Regions from separate parts of the Mesorhizobium sp. B3-2-1 genome, predicted to be linked through region 1. Evidence: predicted binding sites of a transcription regulator. Region 1 holds the regulator's gene; each other region holds the start of a gene.
The links. Region 1 encodes PhoB, which activates phosphate uptake and scavenging genes when phosphate is short. Its sites were predicted from a motif close to TGTCATNNANCTGTCAT; they were not measured.
Positions count from the first base shown of each region.

Region 2: FJW08_RS15465 (ceramide glucosyltransferase) is a predicted target of PhoB. The motif match lies at 3,603-3,619, and genes of this name have one in related genera.
Region 3: FJW08_RS28395 (PhoX family phosphatase) is a predicted target of PhoB. The motif match lies at 2,642-2,658, and genes of this name have one in related genera.

Region 1 covers NZ_VFTI01000004.1:215,702-221,238, reverse strand. The annotation lists gene pstC (phosphate ABC transporter permease subunit PstC) at 1-284, shown strand, start outside; gene pstA (phosphate ABC transporter permease PstA) at 288-1,139, shown strand; gene pstB (phosphate ABC transporter ATP-binding protein PstB) at 1,136-1,939, shown strand; gene phoU (phosphate signaling complex protein PhoU) at 1,965-2,672, shown strand; gene phoB (phosphate regulon transcriptional regulator PhoB) at 2,692-3,381, shown strand; partial or broken gene FJW08_RS06155 (sugar kinase) at 3,503-3,682, opposite strand; gene FJW08_RS06150 (sterol desaturase family protein) at 3,762-4,733, opposite strand; gene FJW08_RS06145 (LysR family transcriptional regulator) at 4,846-5,537, shown strand, end outside.
Region 2 covers NZ_VFTI01000013.1:72,163-77,699, reverse strand. The annotation lists gene FJW08_RS15485 (aspartate aminotransferase family protein) at 1-942, shown strand, start outside; gene argF (ornithine carbamoyltransferase) at 959-1,870, shown strand; gene FJW08_RS15475 (Hsp33 family molecular chaperone) at 2,000-3,031, shown strand; gene apaG (Co2+/Mg2+ efflux protein ApaG) at 3,107-3,499, opposite strand; gene FJW08_RS15465 (ceramide glucosyltransferase) at 3,720-4,871, shown strand; gene FJW08_RS15460 (O-succinylhomoserine sulfhydrylase) at 4,899-5,537, opposite strand, start outside.
Region 3 covers NZ_VFTI01000038.1:16,765-22,301, forward strand. The annotation lists gene FJW08_RS28380 (sensor histidine kinase) at 1-1,120, shown strand, start outside; gene FJW08_RS28385 (response regulator transcription factor) at 1,117-1,779, shown strand; gene FJW08_RS28390 (hypothetical protein) at 1,959-2,444, opposite strand; gene FJW08_RS28395 (PhoX family phosphatase) at 2,720-4,723, shown strand; gene FJW08_RS28400 (NAD(P)/FAD-dependent oxidoreductase) at 4,915-5,537, opposite strand, start outside.

The sequences.
Region 1 (5,537 bases):
GCATCGGCATCATGGGCGGTGTCATGCTCGGCCTTGGCCGCGCGCTTGGCGAAACCATGGCGGTGACCTTCGTGATCGGCAACGCGCACCGCATCTCGACCTCGCTGTTCGCGCCGGCAACGACAATCTCGGCGACCATCGCCAATGAATTCACCGAAGCCGTTGGCGATCTCTACACGTCCTCGCTGGTGGCGCTCGGCCTCATCCTGTTCGTCATCACCTTCCTCATCCTTGCGATCGCACGCTACATGCTGATGCGCATCGACGCCCGCACCGGAGCCTGACCGATGTCGACAGCCTCGTCGCTTCACAGCCGCCGCAAGGCCAGAAACTCGGTGATGATGACGCTGTGCGTCGCCGCCGCGGGCATCGGGCTTGCCTGGCTGGCACTGATCCTCGGCGCGTTGATCTACAAAGGCGCAGCTGGGCTCTCGCTTGATGTGTTCACGCAGATGACGCCGCCGCCCGGCGATGCCGGCGGCCTGCTGAACGCTATCTATGGCAGCGTGGTGATGACGGTCATCGCCGTTATCGTCGGCACGCCAATCGGTGTTCTGGCCGGCACCTACATGGCCGAATACGGCCGCTTCTCGAAACTCACCACCGTGGTGCGCTTCATCAACGACATCCTGCTGTCGGCGCCGTCGATCATCATCGGCCTGTTCGTCTACGAATTGATGGTGCGGCCGATGGGGCATTTCTCGGCGATCGCCGGCGCCGTCGCGCTGGCCATCCTGGTCATCCCCGTGGTCGTGCGCACCACCGAGGACATGCTCAACCTGGTGCCGAACGCCTTGCGCGAAGCCGGCACCGCGATCGGCGCGCCGCGCTGGGTGGTCATCAAATCAGTGGCTTACCGTGCCGCACTTTCCGGCATCGTCACCGGCATATTGCTGTCGATCGCCCGCATCTCCGGCGAGACGGCGCCGCTGCTCTTCACCGCGCTGAACAACCAGTTCTGGTCGAGCAATCTCAACGCGCCGATGGCCAGCCTGCCGGTCACCATCTTCCAGTTCGCTCTCAGCCCCTATGAGGAATGGCAGCAGCTGGCCTGGACCGGCGCACTCATAATCACATTGACGGTTCTCGCGCTCAGCATCTTTGCGCGCAGCCTGACCGGACGCAGAGAGGACAAATGAGCCAGATGTTGTCTCCAGACATGACGATTGCCACCGAGGCAGCCGCCAAGGCGAAGATCGAGGTCAAGAACCTCAATTTCTACTACGGCCAGTCGAAGGCGCTGAAGGACATCACGTTGTCGCTGCCCGAGCGCAGCGTGACGGCCTTCATCGGACCGTCGGGCTGCGGAAAGTCGACGCTGCTGCGCGTCTTCAACCGCATCTACGAACTATACCCCAAGCAGACCGCCGAGGGTCAGGTGCTGCTCGACGGCCAAAACGTTCTCGACCGCTCGCAGGATCTCAACCTGCTGCGCACCAAGATCGGCATGGTGTTCCAGAAGCCGACGCCGTTCCCGATGTCGATCTATGAGAACATCGCCTTCGGTGTCAGGCTCTACGAGAAGATCAGCAAGGCCGAGATGGACGGCCGTGTCGAACAGGCGCTGAAGCGCGCGGCACTGTGGACCGAGGTCAAGGACAAGCTGAACGCCAGCGGCCTCAGCCTGTCGGGCGGCCAGCAGCAGCGGCTTTGCATCGCCCGCACCGTGGCGGTCAAGCCGGAAGTCATCCTGCTCGACGAGCCGGCCTCGGCGCTCGACCCATTGTCGACCGCCAAGATCGAGGAACTGATCGACGAGTTGCAGGCCGACTACACGATTGTCATCGTCACCCACAACATGCAGCAGGCCGCGCGCGTCTCGAAGCAGACGGCTTTCATGTATCTGGGCGAACTGGTCGAATTCGACAAGACCGAGAAGATCTTCACGTCGCCTCGCGAGAAGCGCACGCAGGACTACATCACCGGCCGCTTCGGCTGATATCACGCATACGAGGACCAGGATCATGGCCGAACACACAGTCGCAGCCTTCGACGAGGATCTCGGACAGATCAGCAGGCTGATCAGCGACATGGGCGATCTCGCCGGCACGATGGTCGGCGGCGCCACCAAGGCGTTGCTGAATTCGGACAACGCGCTGGCACAGCGCGTCGTCTCCGACGACGCCATCATGGACGCGCGCCAGCGCGAACTCGACGACCGCGCCATCACCCTGATCGCCAAGCGCCAGCCGATGGCCGACGATCTGCGCCATGTCGTCGGCTCGATCCGCATGGCGGGCGATCTCGAGCGCATCGGCGACCTTGCCAAGAACATCGCCAAGCGCGTCGGCTCCGTCGGCCTCACCGCCACGCCGCGCGACCTGTCGCATTCGATCGACTCCATGGCGCAGCTGGTGCTGATCCAGGTGCAGGGCGTGGTCGAGGAATATGCGGCCGGCGATGCCGCCGCACTCGCCAAGCTCAGGAACGACGACGAACGCATCGACGTCAAATACACCTCGGTGTTCCGCGAACTCCTGACCTACATGATGGAGGATCCGCGCAACATCACGGCTTGCACGCATCTCTTGTTCTGCGCCAAGAACCTCGAACGCATCGGCGACCATGTGACCAACATCGCCGAGAATGCGTATTATGTGCTGACCGGCACGCAACTGCCCGCCAACCGTCCGAAGCAGGACGAGACGGCGATGTCGGTGCCGGCGGCTTGACGGCAGGGATGATCAATCGATGATCGCGCCACGCATCATGGTGGTGGAGGACGAGGAGCCGCTCGGCGTGCTCCTCCGCTACAATCTGGAATCGGAAGGTTACCAGGTCGAGGTGGTGACACGCGGCGACGAAGCCGAGATCCGCCTCCAGGAGAACGTGCCCGACCTCCTGGTGCTCGACTGGATGGTGCCGGCGATTTCCGGCATCGAGCTCTGTCGGCGCCTGCGAATGCGGCCCGAGACCGAGAGGCTGCCGATCATCATGCTGACGGCGCGCGGCGAGGAGAGCGACCGCGTGCGCGGCCTTTCGACCGGCGCCGACGATTATCTAGTCAAGCCGTTCTCGACGCCGGAATTCATGGCCCGGGTCAAGGCGCTGCTGCGCCGCGCCAAGCCGGAAGTGCTGTCCAGCGTGCTCAAGGTCGGCGACATCGTGCTCGACCGCGAATCGCACCGGGTCTATCGCAAGAAGAGTGAGATCCGGCTCGGACCGACCGAGTTCCGCCTGCTGGAATTCATGATGCGCCATCCCGGCCGCGTGTTCTCGCGCAGCCAGTTGCTCGACAATGTCTGGGGCGAGACGATCTATATCGACGAGCGCACCGTGGACGTGCATGTCGGACGGCTGCGCAAGGCGGTCAACAATGGCCGCATGCCCGACGTCATCCGCACCATCCGCGGCGCGGGCTACGCGATCAGGGAAGACTAGACGTCTGTCCCATCTCGGTGAGATCGGAATGGGGAGCGCCCACGTGTATGATTGTGCACCTTCCAGAGCAAAACAATCATGCATGCCGCGCCGATCACATGGAAGAAAAACAAATCCCGATGTCGAAGGAGATCGATTTCGAATGCTGGCCGCCGGCGGTGTGGGCGATCGCCTCGCGCAGTGCCGGCTCGATCAGGTCGAAGGCCGCCGCGCAGACGCCGACCATGGCGACGGGTGCGGGATCGATCAGCGCGAACAGGCTGCCAAGCCCGTATCCGAGCGCTTCGCCGGCCTTGCGGTAAAGAGATCGGGGGCTAGGGCGGTCTGCGGCGTAAACCTGCCTGAGGACTTATATCACGTGCCCCTTCCGCCGGCGTGACCTATAGCCGGCGCCGCGCGGCAAGACGCGCCTTCATCCGTGCCTTTGCCGATTCAGTGCCATCGTGGAAGGTGTCGAACCACTTGTCCCATGGCACTTCCAGCGTGCCGTAGTTCACCTCAAAGTAGCGATGATGAAGCTGGTGGTGGAAGGTGCCCAGGTCGACGCGCTTGCGCCCGGCCAGCCAGAGCCCTTCGAACCCGGTATGGGTGGTAATGGCGTAAAGGCCATAGAACATCAGGTGGCAGATAAGATGCACCGGGCTGGACGGAACAACGAAATGGACCAGCGCGGTTCCGAAATAGAAAATGTGTTCAACCGGGTGCATCGCAAGGCCCGACCACGGCCCCACATCAATATTGCGGTGATGCAGCGCGTGGATGCGGTAAAGGAGCTTCGTATGGAGCAGCCGGTGAATCCAGTAGAAGTAGAAACTCTCCCAGATCGGGATCAACAGGAAGAGGCCGACGAACCAGACCGGGTGGCCGGACCATGTTAGAGTCGGCGCATAGCCATTGGCCATCGCCCACCAGACCAGCGCCTCGTATGCCGACCAGATCGTTACGCCCGAAGCCAGCGACCAGAACACGTTGTCGGCCAGTTGGCTGTCGAAACTGAACGCGCGCCCCTTGCGCGGGTAGGGGCGCGGATCAAACTTCTTGTCGGTGCCCTGCAACTGGTGGCGGTGAAAAACAAGATGCAGCCCCTGCGCTACAACTACCGTCAGGCCGAAGTCTCGTAGCCAGATCACCCCGATCCATAGCCCTGGCTCCTTCGCCTGGGCAAGCGTGGGGCTGGCCAAGGCATAAGCCGCGAAGGCCAGCCCCACGATGACGAGATTGATTGAGACAGGCAGCCAGCTTCCGACATACCAGCGAAAGATCGCTGCGAGGTTCAGCGGCCAGCGCCAGACCGGCGCAATCTCAATGGGCAGGCTGTCGGGGACGTGGTTCCATTCCTTCCGGTCTGACATCGATGTCGCTCTTTTCCGGCCGTGGTTCATGCGCAGGGTATTGCTCGGAAATTGACAACACAAAGAATATCTTTTCAGGTATTGGGGTCATTTTAATTGATGGTAAGATCTCATGAAAACACCGCACCCGACCTGGCTGCTCGCCTTCGAGGCGGCGGCGCGGTATGGCAGTTTCACCGCCGCGGCCGCTGAGCTGAACCTGACCGCAGCGGCCGTCAGCCAGCATATCCGCCTGCTGGAAAAGCATGTCGGCGCGCGGCTGTTCGAGCGGCTGCCGCGCGGCGTTGCGCTGACGGATATCGGCCAGGCCTATGCCCAGCCGGTGCGCCAGTCCTTCGCCGAGTTGCAGCGGGCGACGGACGGTCTCTTCGCGCGCCCATCGCGGCGGGTGGTGCGGGTGCGCGCCTCGATCACTTGGGCGGCGTTGATCCTCGCGCCCCGGCTGGCCGATTTTCGGCAGGCCCATCCAGAGATCGAAATCCAACTCTCCACCTTCGTCTGGTCCGATCGTTTTGAAGCCGGCAACAGCGATGTCGACATCCGCTGGGGGCACGGCGACTGGCCCGAGGGTGCGGTTCAACTGCTGGCCCATGAATCCGCGATCGTCGTCTGCCATCCTGCCGACACCGCCTGGTTGGCGGGGCGCCGGGACATCGGCGACTTCCCCTTTGCCTGCCTGCACCATGTGATCGGGTTTGAGACCGAGTGGCAGCGCCTGTCGGATCATTTCGGCCTCGCCCTCCCGGCCCCGCCGCAGCGTGCCCGCTACGATTCATCGCTGCTCGCGCTCTGGGCGATGACCAC
Region 2 (5,537 bases), on a different contig from region 1:
TTCGCCGACAAGGTGTTCTTCACCAATTCCGGCGCCGAGGCGCTGGAATGTGCGATCAAGACGGCGCGGCGCTACCACTTCGTCAAGGGACATCCCGAGCGCTTCCGCATCATCACCTTCGAGGGCGCCTTCCATGGCCGCACGCTGGCGACCATCGCGGCCGGCGGCCAGTACAAATACCTCGAAGGCTTCGGACCCAAGGTCGAAGGCTTCGACCAGGTCGGTTTCGACGACATCGACGCCGCTGAAAAGGCGATCACGCCCGAGACCGCCGCGATCCTGATCGAGCCGGTGCAAGGCGAGGGCGGCATCCGCCCGGTGCCGACACAGTCGCTGAAGCGGCTGCGGCAGCTCTGCGAGCAGCATGGCCTGCTGTTGATCTACGACGAGGTCCAGTGCGGCATTGGCCGTACCGGCAAGCTGTTCGCGCATGAGTGGTCTGCGGTGACGCCCGACATCATGGCAATCGCCAAGGGCATTGGCGGCGGCTTCCCGATGGGCGCCTGCCTCGCCACCGACGAGGCGGCCGTCGGCATGACCGCCGGCGTGCACGGCACCACCTTCGGCGGCAATCCGCTGGCAATGGCGGTCGGCAACGCCGTCCTCGACGTCGTGCTGGAAGACGGCTTCCTGGAGGATGTCCAGCGCAAGGCGCTACTGATGAAGCAGGGGCTGGCGTCGATAGCCGACGAATTCCCCGAGGTGATCGAGGATATCAGGGGCACCGGGCTGATGCTCGGCCTCAAATGCGCGATGCCCAACGGCAAGGTGAACATGGCGCTGCGCGACCAGCATTTGCTGGCCGTTCCGGCGGGCGACAACGTCATTCGCCTGCTGCCACCGCTCACCGTCACCGACGCCGAGATTCACGAAGCGCTCAACCGCATCCGCGCTGGCGCCAAGGTCCTGTCGGAGGCGATCGCCTCCGCCGCCGCGAAGTAATCCGGAACCATTCCTGATGTCAGTTCGCCATTTTACCGATCTTTCCACCGTTTCCGAAGGCGATTTGCGCTTCATGCTGGATGATGCGGTGACGCGAAAGGCGCGTCTCAAGGCCGGCGAGCGGACCAAGCCGCTCGAAGGCAAGGTGCTGGCCATGATCTTCGACAAACCGTCGACGCGCACGCGCGTTTCTTTCGATGTCGGCATGCGCCAGCTTGGCGGCGAGACCATCATGTTGACCGGCACCGAGATGCAGCTCGGTCGCTCCGAGACCATCGCCGATACAGCCAAGGTGCTGTCGCGCTATGTCGACGCGATCATGATCCGCACCACCTCGCATGAGCGGCTGCTGGAGCTAACCGAGAATGCCACCGTTCCGGTGATCAACGGGCTGACCGACGACACCCATCCCTGCCAGCTGATGGCCGACATCATGACATTCGAGGAGCATCGCGGTCCGGTGGCCGGCAAGACGATTGCCTGGACCGGCGACGGCAACAATGTGCTGCACTCGCTGCTCGAGGCCTCGGCCCGGTTCCGCTTCAACCTCAACGTCGCCGTGCCCGAAGGCAGCGAACCGGCGCAGAAGCATGTCGACTGGTCCAAGGCGCATGGCGGCAAGCTGCATTTCACCCGCTCGCCCGAGGAAGCCGTCGACCAGGCCGACTGCATCGTCACCGACTGCTGGGTGTCGATGGGCCAGGAACACCGTGCCCGCGGCCACAATGTCTTCTCGCCCTACCAGGTCAATGCGGCGCTGATGGCCAGGGCGAAGCCCGACGCCCTGTTCATGCATTGCCTGCCGGCGCATCGCGGCGAGGAGGTGACCGACGAGGTCATCGACGGGCCGCATTCGGTGGTGTTCGACGAGGCCGAGAACCGGCTCCACGCCCAGAAGGCCGTGCTTGCCTGGTGCCTCGGTGCTTGATGTGTCTGAGCGCATGACGTGTCTGGGCGCTTGAAATGCCCAGGCGCTTGATCCGCGGGGGTGCGATGCCTATCTGCGCCGCATCACGCAAATCAAGCGCGTTTGGACGCATGTGCCCACCAGGGCCGCATGGTCGCGCCCTGGAGCCTTGTCATGTTGGAAAGCCATCAAGTGACTGAACATCACCCCAAACTCGGCGAGTTCGGCTACGCCGGCGACGATCACGTCGTTCCCTTCGAGGTCGGTCCGCTCGACGTGCGTGGCCGCACGGTGCAGCTCGGGCCGATGCTCGACGCCATCCTTGGCCGCCACGACTATCCCGAGCCGGTCGCCCGCCTGCTGGCGGAAGCCTGTGTGCTGACGGTGCTGCTCGGCACCTCGCTCAAGTTCGAAGGCAAGTTCATTCTGCAGACCCGTACCGACGGGCCTGTCGACATGCTGGTCGCGGACTTTTCCACGCCCTCGGCGCTGCGCGCCTATGCACGTTTCGACGCCGACCGGCTGGAGGCCCTGATTGCGGCCGGAGAGACCTCGCAGCAAACGCTGCTTGGCAGCGGCGTGCTGGCGCTGACCATCGACCAGGGCGCCCATACGCAGCGCTATCAGGGCATCGTCCAGCTCGACGGCGAGACGCTGGAAGATGCGGCGCGCACCTATTTCCGCCAGTCGGAACAGATCCCGACGGATATCAGGCTCTCGGTCGCCAAGCTGCTGACGCCCGGCGTCGGCGGGGCGCGCGAGCAGTGGCGCGCCGGTGGTATCCTGGCGCAGTTCCTGCCGCAGGCCTCCGAGCGCATGCGCATTCCGGACTTGCCGGGCGGGGATGGCGATCCGCGCGAGGAGATCCATGATCCCACGGACAATTCCTGGCAGGAGTTGCTGGCCTTGCTCGGCACTATCGAGCCGACCGAATTGATCGATCCGACCATCGGCGCCGAGCGGCTGCTCTATCGCCTGTTCCACGAGCATGGCGTGCGCGTCTTCGGAGGCGTTCCCGTCACCGACCAGTGCTCATGCTCCCGAGACAAGATCCGTGGCATCCTCGAGGGCTTCTCCGCGCAAGAGATCAAGGACAGCACCGAGGATGGCGGCATCCATGTCGCCTGCGAGTTCTGTTCTACGCAGTACGACTTCGATCCGGCGGAATTTGCGGCTCAGTGAGGTATCTTTCCTTCTCCCCGTTCACGGGGAGAAGGTGCCCGAAGGGCGGATGAGGGGCAGCGCGACCGTCGGCGCTCAGTTCACCGTGCGCCTTGTTCCCGGCAGATCGAGCGAGAAGGCGGGGATGGCGATGTCGAACGTCTCGCCGCGCTTGTTGCGCATCGTGTAGTGCCCGACCATGATCCCGGACGGCGTCGAGAGCGGGCAGCCGGACGTGTATTGATAGCTGTCGCCGGGATTGAGTTCCGGCTGGTCGCCGACAACGCCCGGGCCGCGTACTTCCTCGACCCGGCCGGCACCATCGGTGATGTGCCAGTAGCGCGACAACAACTGCACGAACTCGTCCGACTGGTTGTCGATCGTTATCTGATAGCCCCAGACATAGCGGTTTTCCGAGGGATCCGAACGGTCCTCGAGATAGAACGGCCTGACCTGCACTTCGATGTTGCGCGTCACGGCGCGATACATGAGCGGCTCCAAAACAATCCGACGACTTTCGGCGCTCCCGGTGAGCAGGTCAACGTGCGCGTCTTGTCGCGCCCGACCTTGAACCGCAGGTGCCGGCAAAGAATGTCATTTAAGTGACACACGACAATGGTGGTGTGCACGAACCGGGCGACTCGGCGCTCTGTCGAACTGTTGAAAACGGCCACGATGCGGGCCGCCTTTCCGGAGTGACCAGATCTCGATGGAACTCACCTTTATAGCCGCCTCGCTTTCGACCGCACTCATCCTTTCAAACGCCGCCAGCATTTCGCTCGCCGCCTCACAGCTGAAACGGCGCGGCACGATCGCCCCGCCGGCCGGCAAGTCGCAACCGGTGTCGATCATCGTCCCGTCGCGTGGCGTCGAGCCGTTCACGCACGAGACGCTGGAACGCGCCTTCGCGCTCGACTGGCCTCGCTACGAACTGATTTTCTGCGTCGCCCATACCGACGACCCGGTGGTCAAACTGATAAACAGGGCGATTGCCCGGTTTCCCGAGGTGCCGGCCCGGCTGCTGATCGGTGACGACCGTGTCAGCGCCAATCCAAAGCTCAACAATTGCGTCAAGGGCTGGGAAGCGGCGCGCCATGACTGGGTCATCCTTGCCGATTCCAACGTCTTGATGCCGAGGGACTATGTCGAGCACATGATGGCGGCATGGCGGCCCGACACCGGCCTTGTCTGCTCGACGCCGATCGGCTCGCGACCAGAGGGTTTCTGGGCCGATGTAGAATGCGCCTTCCTCAACACATTGCAGGCCCGCTGGCAGTATGCCGGCGAGGCGCTCGGCCTCGGCTTTGCCCAGGGCAAGAGCATGCTGTGGAACAAGCCGATGCTGGACGCAAATGGCGGCATTCGCGCGCTGGCCGCCGAGATCGCCGAGGACGCCGCCGCGACCAAGCTGGTCAACGGCCTCGGCCTGCGCGTCAATCTCGTTGCGGCGCCCTTCGAGCAGCCGCTCGGCCAGCGCACGCTTGGCGAGATCTGGTCGCGCCAGGCCCGCTGGGCGCGCCTGCGCCGCGTTACCTTCCCGCTGTTCTTCGCGCCCGAAATCCTGACTGGCGCGGCGGTGCCTCTGGCGCTTGCGCTGGTTGCGGCGGCGAGCGCGGGCGTCAGCCTCTGGGCAACCGCGATTGCCGTCTTGGCGGCCTTCTACCTTCCGGAGTGCGCGCTGGCCTTGTCCAAGGGCTGGCACCTGTCGCCGCGCATGGTCGCGGCGATGCTCGCGCGCGACGTGATGCTCCCGTTCATCTGGGCGCGCGGCTGGCTCGGCGGCGCCGTCGACTGGCGCGGCAACGCCATGACCATCCGCACCAAGGCAGCCGAACTGGAGGAGACGCCGTCGCGCGCCTGATCGCCGCGGACGACGCTCCTGGACAGCCTATTTGGCCGCCTTCAGCGCCTGCGCGATGTCTTCCAGCAGGTCGTCGGCGTCCTCCAGGCCGACAGACAGCCTGAGCGTGCCAGGCCCGATGCCAAGTTCGGCGCGGGCCTCGTCGCTCAGGTTCTTGTGCGTCGTCGTCGCCGGATGGGTGATCAGGCTCTTGGCATCGCCGAGATTGTTCGAGATCAGCACGATGTCGAGGGCGTTCTGCAGGGCGAAGGCCGCCGGCTTGCCGCCCTTGACGTCAAGGCAGATCAGCGTCGAGCCGCCCGACATCTGCTTCTTGACGATGGCGGCCTGCGGGTGGTCGGCGCGGCCCGGATAGATGACGCGGGCGATCTGCGGCTGCTCGGCCAGGAAGTCGGCGATCCTGCCGGCACTTTCCGTCTGCTGGCGCACGCGCAGCGGCAGCGTCTCGAGACCCTTCAGCAAGGTCCAGGCATTGAACGGCGACAGGCTGGGGCCGGTGTGGCGGAAGTAGTCGTGCAGATTTTCGTCGATCCACTTCTTGTCCGACAGGATGACGCCGCCCAGGCAGCGACCCTGGCCGTCGATGTGCTTGGTGGCCGAGTAGACGACGATGTGCGCACCAAGCTGCAACGGCTTCTGCTGTAGCGGCGTGGCGAAGACATTGTC
Region 3 (5,537 bases), on a different contig from region 1:
GGGCGCGCTCGGCAAACGCCTGGCATCGTTCAGGCTCTGGCGCCGCGACGGCACGGTGCTCTACGCGAAGGACACGGAATTGATCGGCCGCCGCTTCGACCTGAACAAAAATCTGCGTTCCGCCTTCCAGGGCAGTGTCGTTGCCCAATTCGATACGTTCGACGAAAACGAAGACAAGGTGCGGGGCTCGGGCGTGCCGTTGCTCGAGATTTACAATCCGGTGCGCGAACCCTGGTCCGGCGACGTGGTCGCCGTCACCGAATTCTATGAGGTCGCGACCGATTTCAAAGCCACGCTGGCTTCCGCCCTGCGGTCGAGCTGGCTGGTCGTGGCCGGCGCCACCTTGACCGCATTCCTGCTTCTGTCGGGCATCGTCCTGCGCGCCAGCCGCACCATCGATGACCAGCGCGGGGCGCTGCGCCGGCAGGTGTCGGAGCTGCAAGGCCTGGTGACGCAGAACAGCGCCTTGCGGCAACGCGTGCAGCGGGCGTCGCGGCGCGCCACCGCACTCAACGAAAGATACCTGCGGCGGATCGGCGCCGACCTGCATGACGGCCCTGCCCAGCTCGTGGCCCTGGCGGCGCTGCGCATGGACAGTCCTGTGTTTACCGGCGACGGCCATGGCAGCGAAGGTCGCTCGACCGAGGTCGCCATGATCCGCAAGACGCTGGAGGACGCGATGCGCGAGATACGCGGCATCTGCAACGGCCTGGTGCTGCCGCAGATAGAAACGGCGGCGGCGGCGGATGTGTTGCGGCTGGCCATCGAGGAACATGAGCACCGTACCGGCACGTCGGTGAAGCTGACGCTGCCCGGACATTTGCCCGAGCCCGGCGCTTCTGAGAAGATCAGCATCTATCGCTTCGTGCAGGAGGGGCTGAACAATGCCTACCGCCACGGGCGGGGCAAGGATCAGGCGGTGCGTGCAGGAATGAAAGATGGCAGGCTTTTCGTTGAAGTGTCGGATGGCGGGCCGGGCTTCGATCCGGCGCGGGCCGAGGGGTTGGGGTTGGCCGGCCTCAGGGAGCGGGTCGAAAGCATTGGCGGACGGTTCGAAACCCTGAGCGGGCCGAAAGGCACGAAGCTGGTGATCCGTCTTTCGGTTGAGGAGCAAGCATGATGGGCGCAATCCGCATCGCCATTGTCGACGACCATCCGCTGTTCCGCGAAGGCGTGACGCGCAGCCTGTCGGAGATCGGAGGCTTCGAGATGGCCGGGGAAGGTGCGACCGCGCAGGACGCGGAACGCATCGCCTCGACCGTGCAGCCCGATATATTGCTGCTCGACATTTCGATGCCAGGCGGCGGCCTGGCCGCGGTTGTAAGCATCCTTGCCGACCATCCCGCTCAGAAGATCGTCCTGTTGACTGTTTCAGAGGCCAATGCCGATGTGACCAAGGCCCTGAACGCAGGGGTGCGCGGCTATGTCCTCAAAGGCGTCGGGTCGCGCTCGCTCGCCGATATCCTGCGCAACGTGGCGGCTGGCGAAAGCTATCTTTCGCCGATGCTGTCGGCCCGGCTGCTTTCCGATGTGCAGTCCCTGCAGCCTGCCAACGGCGTGGCGGACCGGCTGCGGCAACTCACCGGCCGGCAGACCGAAATCCTGCGGCTGGTGGCGGAGGGGCTGAGCAACAAGGAAGTCGCCTTGCGCCTGGAGCTGCAGGAGAAGACCGTCAAGCACCACATGACGGGGGTGCTGTCGAAACTCAACGTGCGAAACCGCACTGAAGCAGCCCTCATGATGCGCGAGTTTCGCGACCGCGAGCGGGACTTCTCATAGGGCGGTTCAGAGTTTGATCGCCGAGTCGCTCCAGCTCTTGTTTTTACGCATTCCGCCAGGAAAAGCGCTACGCCACGCAAAAGGAGGTCACCTCCGCCGGGGGGCGGCGGAGGTGACGTGTGAAACCGGTCGTTGCCTGTTGACCAGCTTCACAAGGGCGAAATTCACAGGCCCGAAATTCACAGGCCCTCGAGACGGCTGACATCGGCCGGTGTGGCCCGACGGTCGATGATCGTGCGGCCGAGCGCATCCTTCATCCTGAAACGGCCGTTCTCGATGGTTTCCGTCATGCCGTCGGGGTGCTGAACTGAAATCTTGCTGCCGTCCACGTCGACCTTGTCGCCGGTCGTGGCGTTGACATGGCTGGAGTTGTTGTCGCCCTGCCCCTTGCCTTTTCCGTTGTTGCCGCCGCCGCTATTCCCGTTACTGTTCCCACTATTCCCACTGCCGCCACTGTTGCCGCCGCTGCCGCCGTTACCACCGCCGTTGCCGTTGCCGTTGCCGCCATTACCGCCGTTGCCGCCGCTGCCGGCATGTGCGGTCGCGGCATCGATTCCAGGCACGAAGCCATGGAAGGCAACTCCATAGGGGGCGACGGTCAGGGCCAGAAGGGCCGCCGATCCGAGAACCAGACGGCAACAACGGGCCGTGATCGATCCGTGCATACTGATCTCCGTCGATTGAGCCGGCGCGCCCACCCCAACGTTGCAGTGCAACCAACATCGCCGAAAGACGTGGTGACCGGAAGCGACCTCCGACCGTTGCGTTTCTCTCCCAGGACCTTTGCAGGCGCAAGGTTGGACCAAAGTCCCAGACCCGGCATGAAAAACGGTATCGTGAGGGAGCGGCAGTGCCGATATCCTGTCACGAAAATGTGATCAGCCGACTGTAAGGCGTCGAACAGGCAACAAGCTCCAGCCAATCCAAGCCAGAGGCTCCCATGACCGAACATCGCACCCCCGACGCCCGATTCCGCACCAGCCTGCTCGAGGAAAACGAAGGCCCGGCCAACAATCCCAGCGAAAACCGCACGATGGGCGAGATCATCGCCGCACGTTTTTCGCGCCGTGGCTTCCTCAAAGGTTCGCTTGCCGTCTCGGCGATCGCCGCCACTGTCAGCCCGCTGGCCATGATCGCCGCCGACGATGCCCGCGCCGCGGACGGCTCCGCCTTCAAATTCGACGAGCTGGAGGCCGGCATCGACGGCAAGCATCATGTCGCGCCGGGCTACGACGCCGACGTGTTGTTGCGCTGGGGCGATCCGCTGTTTGCCGATTCGCCGGAATTCGACCCGACCAGGCAGTCGGCGCAAGCCCAGGCAAGGCAGTTCGGCTACAACAACGACTATGTCGGCTATATCCCGATCGACGGTTCGGCCGAACACGGCCTGCTGGTCGTCAACCACGAATACACCAACCCGCATCTGATGTTCCCGGGCCTCGTCAAGATCGTCGAGAAGGACGGCAAGAAGTCGGCCGAGGTGGCGCCGCTCTCGAAGGAGCAGGTCGATGTCGAGATGGCCGCCCATGGCGGCACCATCGTCGAGATCCGCAAGGACGGCGGCAAGTGGCAGGTGGTGCGCGACGGCAAGCTCAACCGCCGCATCACCTCCAGCACCGAGATGGCGCTGTCCGGCCCGGTCGCCGGCCATGACCGCGTCAAGACCAATGCCGATCCGTCGGGAACGAAGGTCTTCGGCACGATCAACAACTGCGCCGGCGGCGTCACGCCCTGGGGCACCTATGTGATGGCCGAGGAGAACATTCATGGCTATTTTTCCGGCGAGCTGCCGGAAGGCCACAAGGAAGCCGCCAACTACAAGCGCCTCGGCATCCCGGAAGGCGCCTATGAATGGGGCGCGCATTACGACCGCTTCAATCTCGCCAAGGAACCGAACGAGCCCAACCGCTTCGGCTGGATCGTCGAGGTCGACGTCAACGACCCTAATTCGGTGCCGCGCAAGCGCACCGCCATGGGTCGCTTCAAGCATGAGGGCGCCGAATCGATCGTCGCCAAGGACGGCCGCGTCGTCTTCTATCTCGGTGACGACGAGCGCTTCGACTATGTCTACAAATTCGTCACCAAGGGCATGTTCAACGCCGGCGACCGCGCGGCCAACAAGGACCTGCTCGACGACGGCACGCTGCATGTCGCCAAATTCGCCGAGGACGGCTCGGTCGAATGGATGCCGATCGTGTTCGGCCAGGGTCCGCTGACGGCGGAAAACGGTTTTGCCGGCCAGGCCGACGTGCTGATCGAGACGCGCCGCGCCGCCGACCTGCTTGGCGCCACCAAGATGGACCGGCCCGAGGACATCCAGCCCAATGCCGGCAACGGCAAGGTCTATGTCATGCTGACCAACAATTCCAAGCGCAAGGCCGATCAGGTCGACGCCGCCAACCCGCGCGCCGGGAATGCCTTCGGCCATATCATCGAGATCGTCGAGGACGGCGGCGATTTCGCCGCCACCAAGGGCAAGTGGGAAGTGCTGCTGAAATGCGGCGACCCGTCCGTGGCCGATGTCGGCGCCACCTTCTCCACCGCGACGACGGCCAATGGCTGGTTCGGCATGCCCGACAATTGCGCGGTCGATTCGGCCGGGCGCCTGTGGGTCGCCACCGACGGCCAAGGCCCCAAGGCCACCGGCCGCACCGACGGCCTGTGGGCGGTGGACACGGAAGGACCGGCGCGGGCGACCTCGAAACTGTTCTTCCGGGTGCCGATCGGCGCCGAGATGTGCGGCCCGCTGTTCGCGCCGGACGATCGGACCGCCTTCGTCGCCGTCCAGCATCCGGGCGACGGTGGCGAGGACTGGGAAGCGTTTGGCCGGCCCTCCTATTACGAGGACCCGTCGACCCGCTGGCCCGACTTCAAGCCCGACATGCCGGTGCGGCCGGCGGTCGTGGCGATCACCAAACAGGGCGGCGGCAAGATCGCCGTCTGACGTCGGGCGAGACAAAGCGGGAGGGGCTTCGGGGATCCGAGGCCCCTCTTTTTATGTGCGGTATTGTATTCAAGCCTCGGGAAAGATTGGCGCGTGAATTGGCTCTCACCCTCGCTTGCCCTCAACAATGCCGGCAAGGCCGACGAGGAGATGCCGACCGAGGCTGTCGGTTCCGACTACTGGAGCCGAAATCAGCGTGAGGTGCCCGGATGGCCGGGACCGGCGATCCGCCCAGCTATCGCCCTGGCCAAAATGGCGGCATTGGCGAAGCAGCCGCGGATGCTCGGCCGCATGCCGGTGAACCACAGGCCGGGCAGTTTCGGATCGGCCTGGCCGCCGTTGAAGAGCGGAACGCCCTTCTCGTCGAGGACGCCGAGATCGCCGACCATGCGCTCCAGCCCGGTGCGGTAGCCCGTCGCGGCAATGACGATGTCGGGAGCGATCAGGCTGCCATTGGCCAGGATGACGCCATCGCGGGTGAACTCCCGTATCCCCGGCACCACCACGATCCTGCCCGATTTGATGGCATCGACGGCGCCATCGGCGGCGGCGATCGCGGTATAGTCCGAGGTCAGGCGGCTGGCGCCGCCGGCGGGCGCGGGCGGCAAGCCGAATTTGGTGAGATCGCCGAAAACCAGGCGCTGCGTCACCGCCATGACCGCATCGGCGACGCGCAGCGGCAGGCGCGCCATGAGCGGCGAGAGGCGGTGCACGGCGATCTTGCCGACGCGCTTGGGCAAAAGAGCGGGGCCGTTGCGGGCCGACAGCCAGACAGCGGCGGTATCGATGCCCGCCAGATGATTGAGGGCGTCGA